One region of the Bacillus nitroreducens genome, then DNA from elsewhere that is predicted to be linked to it. Evidence: a T-box and tRNA genes for the amino acid it is inferred to sense, from the RefSeq annotation. Region 1 holds a T-box; the other holds one or more tRNA genes.

Evidence for each region. The T-box of region 1 lies ahead of alaS (alanine--tRNA ligase). A T-box ahead of a tRNA ligase gene usually reads a tRNA of that ligase, here a tRNA-Ala.
Region 2: it encodes a tRNA-Ala, which carries the amino acid that the T-box ahead of alaS (alanine--tRNA ligase) is inferred to sense. The anticodon was not compared.

What each region holds. Positions count from the first base shown of each region.
Region 1 is NZ_CAXHYI020000003.1:2,376,721-2,380,933, reverse strand. Features, by position in the region: gene alaS (alanine--tRNA ligase) at 1-1,756, opposite strand, end outside; T-box leader at 1,810-2,116, opposite strand; gene ACWPVE_RS15350 (AI-2E family transporter) at 2,211-3,284, opposite strand; gene ACWPVE_RS15345 (YrzQ family protein) at 3,575-3,706, opposite strand; gene ACWPVE_RS15340 (hypothetical protein) at 3,733-3,921, opposite strand; gene ACWPVE_RS15335 (PRC-barrel domain-containing protein) at 3,948-4,213, opposite strand, start outside.
Region 2 is NZ_CAXHYI020000003.1:1,050,122-1,054,334, reverse strand. Features, by position in the region: gene ACWPVE_RS09080 (HD-GYP domain-containing protein) at 1-121, shown strand, start outside; rRNA gene ACWPVE_RS09075 (16S ribosomal RNA) at 488-2,037, shown strand; tRNA gene ACWPVE_RS09070 (tRNA-Ile) at 2,257-2,333, shown strand; tRNA gene ACWPVE_RS09065 (tRNA-Ala) at 2,351-2,426, shown strand; rRNA gene ACWPVE_RS09060 (23S ribosomal RNA) at 2,577-4,213, shown strand, end outside.

The DNA.
Region 1 (4,213 bases):
GGTTTACGTGTTCCCCTAGTACATCTTTTAAAGCTTGGTGTAAAAGATGGGTAGCTGTATGGTTTTTAATAACACCACTACGATTTTCTTGATCTACTCTCGCATGTAGCTTGTCCCCTGTAGCTATGCTTCCTTTTTCTACTAAAATCCGATGTAAATTTTGACCATTTGGTGCTTTTTGAACATCTATTACAATTACTTTTGTAGTTGAATTTTCGAGTGTACCTTCATCGGCAATTTGTCCACCACTCTCAGCATAGAAAGGTGTAGCATCTAGTACAAGTTGGATTTCTTCTCCTTCACTCGCTTTTTCAACGATTTCTCCGTCTTTTATGATTGTTAAAACCGTTGAATGCACCTCTAACTCATCATAACCAACAAATTTACTCTCAACCTTTATTTCACCTAATACACTACTTTGAACCTGCATCGAATCAACATCTTGGCGAGCAGATCTTGCTCTTTCACGCTGATTTTCCATTTCACGCTCAAAGCCATCGTGATCGACTTTCATCCCTTCTTCTTCTGCGTATTCCTCAGTAAGTTCAATAGGGAATCCATACGTATCATACAAACGGAAGACATCTTCACCAGAAATTGTGTCACTACCTTTTGCTTTCTCTTTTTTAATTACAGTTGATAGTATCGCTAGACCATCATGTAACGTTTCGTGGAAGCGTTCTTCCTCAGTCTTCACTACTTTTTGAATAAACTCTGTTTTATCCTTTACTTCTGGGTAAAAATCAACCATGATCTCGCCTACTACAGGAACTAGCTCATACATAAACGGGCGATTGATTGAAATTTGTTTTGCGTAACGTACAGCACGTCTTAATAATCTTCGAAGGACATAACCTCTCCCCTCATTTGACGGTAATGCTCCATCTCCAACTGCAAATGTAACTGTACGAATATGATCAGCGATTACCTTAAATGCAACATCCTTTTCTATTTCTTGCCCATATTTTTCACCAGAAATTTTTTCTGTTGCTTGTATGATTGGCATGAAAAGGTCTGTGTCAAAGTTTGTAGGTACATTCTGAATCACAGAACACATTCTTTCAAGACCCATTCCTGTATCAATATTCTTTTTAGGTAGTGGAGTATAAGACCCATCAGGATTATGGTTAAATTGTGAGAACACGAGGTTCCAAATTTCTAAATAACGCTCATTTTCCCCGCCTGGATATAGTTCAGGGTCTTCTGGGTCGTTTCCAAACTCTTCACCTCGGTCATAGAAAATTTCTGTATTTGGACCACTTGGACCTTCACCAATATCCCAGAAGTTTCCTTCAAGTCGTATGATGCGTTCTTCAGGAATTCCAATCTTGTCCTTCCAAATTTCAAATGCTTCATCATCTTCAGGATGAATCGTCACTGATAGTTTTTCTGGTTCAAATCCAATCCAGTCTTTACTTGTTAAGAATTCCCATGCCCACACAATTGCTTCTTCTTTGAAATAATCACCAATTGAGAAATTCCCGAGCATTTCAAAGAAAGTATGGTGGCGAGCTGTTTTTCCAACATTCTCAATATCATTTGTCCGAATGGACTTTTGAGCATTACAAATTCTTGGGTTTTGTGGAATAACCCGGCCATCGAAGTATTTTTTTAAGGTAGCCACACCACTATTGATCCATAGTAAGGATGGATCCTCATGGGGTACCAATGAAGCACTTGGTTCAATCGCATGCCCCTTTGATTCAAAGAAATCTAAAAACATTTGTCGCACTTGAGCTGATGTTAACTGTTTCATATCATAACCTCCACCTTCATTTTAGACATAAAAAAATACTCTAATCCCTAAAAAACAGGGACGAGAGTATGCTCGCGGTACCACCCTGATTATGAACGACTATCTAATCCTTATCTGATTTATGCCACAGATTTAAATCTGTGGCATTCACCAGGGGATTTTTAACATGAGTGAATCGTCTTTAATCGAATCACAAAGTGTCGTTCATCACCTTCGTATATTGATAACGGTATTCACCGGTAGGTTTTCCTACACTCAGGAGTAGCGTTCTGTTACCCTTCATCTGGAATTTCTCTCAGCCATGAAAATTCCTCTCTGATAGATGGTACTGCAACATACTGATTCCTTCATAGTTTTCATCTTTTATGTATTTATTTGTTTCTTTATGTATTTTCTTATTTCTTGTCAATTATATTCAAGCCAAAAAATTTTGTCAATGTTGGGTTTTAACATGTTATTTTTCACTTCGAACAACTGTAAAATGTTGTTTTGCATGAACGATAAATACTTTTAAAATAGCGACAACTGGTACAGCCGTAATAAGACCAACAATACCACCTATTTCCCCACCGACTAAGAGTGCAGCTATAATCACAATTGGATGCAATCTCAAGCTTTTTCCCACAATAATCGGTGACAATAAGTTACCTTCAATAAACTGAAGACCAAAAACAACTACAACCACGATAATCAGCATTTTCATGGAAATCGTTGCTGCAATGATGGCTGCAGGTATAGCACCAATAATCGGTCCAAAATACGGGATAATGTTTGTAACCCCGACAATGCTTCCAAACAATAATGGATACTTCATGCCTGAAATCAAAAATGCAAGGGATGCGGTTGTTCCAACAAGCAAACATACAATAAGCTGACCTCTTATATAGTTCCCCAATGATACATCCACATCTCTGAAAAATAACTGACCTGACTTTCTTAGTTTTCGTGGAGTGATGTACCAGAGTGCCTTCATCATTTGGTCATGATCCTTTAACATATAAAATACAATAAATGGTATAATAGCAATCAGAAAGATTGAGTTAAAAACTCTCTTAAAAGATTCAAGAGTCCTCGAAAGCAAATAGTCTATATACCCTTCTACCGAATATAGTAATTCATCAAGTTGACCGTGAATAAAAGGAGGAAGCTTGGAGGTTCCTGTTTCAATCTCTTTCAGCCAGACTCGGTACGTTTTACTGAATTCTGGGAAGCTTTCGGCAAGATCCTTGAGTTGTGCTAGGATTGCTGGTATACCTTTGTAAAGCCCATAACCTAACCCACCAAAAAAAAGCAGATAAATGAGAAGGATCGCAATAGTTCTTGGTACTCCCCGATTACTTATTTTTTCAATTAATGGGTGAAGTAGATATGTAATAAAAACAGAAATAACAAAAGGTATTAAAAACGTTTTTACAATAGATAAGATCGGGAACCAAATGGGGGACAATTTTAAAAACACAAAAATTGTCAAGAAGGCTAATAATAAAAATGATAACCTGTAAATCCATTTAACCCTACTTTCACTCATCATGTTCACTCCCCTCACTAGTAGTTTTTGGAATCTTAGTAGTTTTATACGGGAAGAGTGTTTGACTATCGTTACAAAGCTAAGTTGTATTTCGATTACTTCGTTTGCAATATACCGTTCATTGTATAGGCTCTTTTCTAAAATTTTGTTCATTAACTTCGATTTACAAAAACTAAAGGCTTAAAGAGCAACAATCGATGCGAAAACAGCCTTGTTTTAAAAACGTGGGATACCGCAAGCTAGTTTTGTAATCCAAAAATTAAAAAACCCCACAACCGTGGGGTTTTACATTAAAACATTTTCGTTATACGTTTACGCATCTTTTTCATGTTACGGGCCGACATTACGTTTTTTCTTTGCATAATGCCATATGCGGCAGCACCTAGACCTATAGTGATTAGAGAAGTCATTGCTCGATTCATAACCTCTTCACTCCTTGTGTTTAGGATTACATACTGATCCTTCTATCGTCTTCAGCGAACAGATCATCTAACGAACTGAGTGTGCCATCTTCCTCTACCTGATGTGTAAATATTTGTCCTTTGTTTACAGTTAGTTCAATAAAACATCCCCAGCAATAATATTGGTTCACACCAATTTTGCCGATATCTTTGCTCTTACAATTTGGGCACTTCACAGGGTACACCTCACATCATGGAATTCCTAATTTAGAGATACGACGATTGCCTTTTCACCAATTTTTAAAGGTTTCTTGGTTTTAATAACCTTTTTTCCTTCTGTTATATCGGCAAAAAAGCCATCCGTTACTTCATACCCTATAATCGTGCCCACTTCCTCTGTAAAATATACATCTTCCAATAAGCCTAATTTTTGCCCTTCAGATGACAAAAGAGGTTTTCGGAATAATCCATGATGATTGTGAAGAAAATAAGTTGGTGTATCGGCTTCATTATCAAGTCGCTCTATCA
Region 2 (4,213 bases), 1.3 Mb from region 1:
AATCGGTGAGATTCTATTTATTGATAAAATACAGCCGACAAGACCATTAATAAAACTAAGTGAAAATGAACTTTTTGATTTAAGAAACTACCGGGATATTTTCATAGAAGAAATAATTTAAAGGCCTCCAATTTGGAGGTTTTAATTTTATTGAACAAGTTCTTTAATGCTGAATATATTGCGTATTAACCAGAACCTATTAATTATAAACAGACAACTACCAATTCGAGATAATCTTGTTTATAGGGAAATAATAAAACTTTCGTAAAAAACACTTGATTAAGGAGCATAAAGCATATATAATTCAAAAGTCTTATTCATTATCTACTATCTTTTATTATTTCAAAAAAACATTTGACTTTAATTATGATAGTGTGATATATTAATAAAGTCGCTTCGGTGCGATGAAATAGTTCTTTGAAAACTAAACATAATACAAGCGTCAACGTTAATTCTAAGTAACAAAACTTATTGAGCAATCAATACTCTATTGGAGAGTTTGATCCTGGCTCAGGATGAACGCTGGCGGCGTGCCTAATACATGCAAGTCGAGCGAATCTAAGGGAGCTTGCTCCCAAAGATTAGCGGCGGACGGGTGAGTAACACGTGGGCAACCTACCTGTAAGACTGGGATAACTTCGGGAAACCGGAGCTAATACCGGATAACATATGAGACCACATGGTCTTATATTAAAAGATGGCTTCTCGCTATCACTTACGGATGGGCCCGCGGCGCATTAGCTAGTTGGTGAGGTAACGGCTCACCAAGGCAACGATGCGTAGCCGACCTGAGAGGGTGATCGGCCACACTGGGACTGAGACACGGCCCAGACTCCTACGGGAGGCAGCAGTAGGGAATCTTCCGCAATGGACGAAAGTCTGACGGAGCAACGCCGCGTGAGCGAAGAAGGTCTTCGGATCGTAAAGCTCTGTTGTTAGGGAAGAACAAGTATCGTTCGAATAGGGCGGTACCTTGACGGTACCTAACCAGAAAGCCACGGCTAACTACGTGCCAGCAGCCGCGGTAATACGTAGGTGGCAAGCGTTATCCGGAATTATTGGGCGTAAAGCGCGCGCAGGCGGTCCTTTAAGTCTGATGTGAAAGCCCACGGCTCAACCGTGGAGGGTCATTGGAAACTGGGGGACTTGAGTGCAGAAGAGGAGAGCGGAATTCCACGTGTAGCGGTGAAATGCGTAGAGATGTGGAGGAACACCAGTGGCGAAGGCGGCTCTCTGGTCTGTAACTGACGCTGAGGCGCGAAAGCGTGGGGAGCGAACAGGATTAGATACCCTGGTAGTCCACGCCGTAAACGATGAGTGCTAAGTGTTAGAGGGTTTCCGCCCTTTAGTGCTGAAGTCAACGCATTAAGCACTCCGCCTGGGGAGTACGGTCGCAAGACTGAAACTCAAAGGAATTGACGGGGGCCCGCACAAGCGGTGGAGCATGTGGTTTAATTCGAAGCAACGCGAAGAACCTTACCAGGTCTTGACATCCTCTGACACTCCTAGAGATAGGACGTTCCCTTCGGGGACAGAGTGACAGGTGGTGCATGGTTGTCGTCAGCTCGTGTCGTGAGATGTTGGGTTAAGTCCCGCAACGAGCGCAACCCTTGATCTTAGTTGCCAGCATTCAGTTGGGCACTCTAAGGTGACTGCCGGTGACAAACCGGAGGAAGGTGGGGATGACGTCAAATCATCATGCCCCTTATGACCTGGGCTACACACGTGCTACAATGGATGGTACAAAGGGAAGCGAAACCGCGAGGTTAAGCCAATCCCATAAAACCATTCTCAGTTCGGATTGCAGGCTGCAACTCGCCTGCATGAAGCCGGAATCGCTAGTAATCGCGGATCAGCATGCCGCGGTGAATACGTTCCCGGGCCTTGTACACACCGCCCGTCACACCACGAGAGTTTGTAACACCCGAAGTCGGTGGGGTAACCGTAAGGAGCCAGCCGCCTAAGGTGGGACAGATGATTGGGGTGAAGTCGTAACAAGGTAGCCGTATCGGAAGGTGCGGCTGGATCACCTCCTTTCTAAGGAAAAAGTCGAAAAGCGAAGGTGACTGTTCAGCCTCGACAAGTGCTGGAACTTCTGAAGGAAAAGTCAGCAGACTTTGACAGAAGAAGTGAAGCAACCTCGAGAGGATAGGAACCGTAGCTAGACAATAGAAGTTCTACGAACTTCATAAAAAAGACGTTTTGTATTATGTTTAGTTTTGAGAGAGCTATTGTTCTCTAGTTAAATATATGAATGGGCCTATAGCTCAGCTGGTTAGAGCGCACGCCTGATAAGCGTGAGGTCGATGGTTCGAGTCCATTTAGGCCCACCATTCATTAAAAAATATTCGGGGCCTTAGCTCAGCTGGGAGAGCGCCTGCCTTGCACGCAGGAGGTCAGCGGTTCGATCCCGCTAGGCTCCACCAAATCTTACTGATGAAATCGTAATTGATTGAAATCAGTTATTTTGTTCCTTGAAAACTAGATAACGTAACAAAACATTCATTGAAGTAAAGTTCTTTAAACTTATAGGCGCATGAGAAGCGAAGAAATTTGCAGCTTATCGAAGCCGAACAGGTTAAGTTATAAAGGGCGCACGGTGGATGCCTTGGCACTAGGAGCCGATGAAGGACGGTACTAACACCGATATGCTTCGGGGAGCTGTAAGTAAGCATTGATCCGAAGATTTCCGAATGGGGAAACCCACTGCTCGTAATGGGGCAGTATCCTTACCTGAATTCATAGGGTAAGCGAAGGTAGACCTGGGGAACTGAAACATCTAAGTACCCAGAGGAAGAGAAAGCAAACGCGATTTCCTGAGTAGCGGCGAGCGAAACGGAAGATAGCCCAAACCAAGAGGCTTGCCTCTTGGGGTTGTAGGACACTCTATACGGAGTTACAAAAGAGCGAAGTAGACGAAGCGACCTGGAAAGGTCCGTCAGAGAAGGTAACAACCCTGTAGTCGAAACTTCGTTCTCTCTTGAGTGGATCCTGAGTACGGCGGGACACGTGAAATCCCGTCGGAAGCTGGGAGGACCATCTCCCAAGGCTAAATACTCCCTAGTGACCGATAGTGAACCAGTACCGTGAGGGAAAGGTGAAAAGCACCCCGGGAGGGGAGTGAAATAGAACCTGAAACCGTGTGCCTACAAGTAGTCAAAGCACATTAATGTGTGATGGCGTGCCTTTTGTAGAATGAACCGGCGAGTTACGATTACGTGCAAGGTTAAGTCGAAGAGACGGAGCCGCAGCGAAAGCGAGTCTGAATAGGGCGAATGAGTACGTGGTCGTAGACCCGAAACCAGGTGATCTACCCATGTCCAGGGTGAAGTTCAGGTAACACTGAATGGAGGCCCGAACCCACGTACGTTGAAAAGTGCGGGGATGAGGTGTGGGTAGCGGAGAAATTCCAATCGAACTTGGAGATAGCTGGTTCTCTCCGAAATAGCTTTAGGGCTAGCCTCGAGTATAGAGTCTTGGAGGTAGAGCACTGATTGGACTAGGGGCCCTCATCGGGTTACCGAATTCAGTCAAACTCCGAATGCCAAAGACTTGATTCTCGGGAGTCAGACTGCGAGTGATAAGATCCGTAGTCAAGAGGGAAACAGCCCAGACCACCAGCTAAGGTCCCAAAGTATACGTTAAGTGGAAAAGGATGTGGAGTTGCTTAGACAACCAGGATGTTGGCTTAGAAGCAGCCACCATTTAAAGAGTGCGTAATAGCTCACTGGTCGAGTGACTCTGCGCCGAAAATGTACCGGGGCTAAACGTATCACCGAAGCTGTGGATTGTTCTTACGAACAATGGTAGGAGAGCGTTCTAAGTGCAGCGAAGTCAGACCGTGAGGACTGGTGGAGCGCTTAGAAGTGAGAATGCCGGTATGAGTAGCGAAAGAGGGGTGAGAATCCCCTCCACCGAATGCCTAAGGTTTCCTGAGGAAGGCTCGTCCGCTCAGGGTTAGTCGGGACCTAAGCCGAGGCTGAAAAGCGTAGGCGATGGACAACAGGTTGATATTCCTGTACCACCTCTTTACCGTTTGAGCAATGGAGGGACGCAGGAGGATAGGGTAAGCGCACTGTTGGATATGTGCGTCCAAGCAGTTAGACTGGTAAGTAGGCAAATCCGCTTACCGTAAGGTTGAGCTGTGATGGCGAGGGAAATATAGTACCGAAGTTCCTGATTCCACACTGCCAAGAAAAGCTTCTAGCGAGGT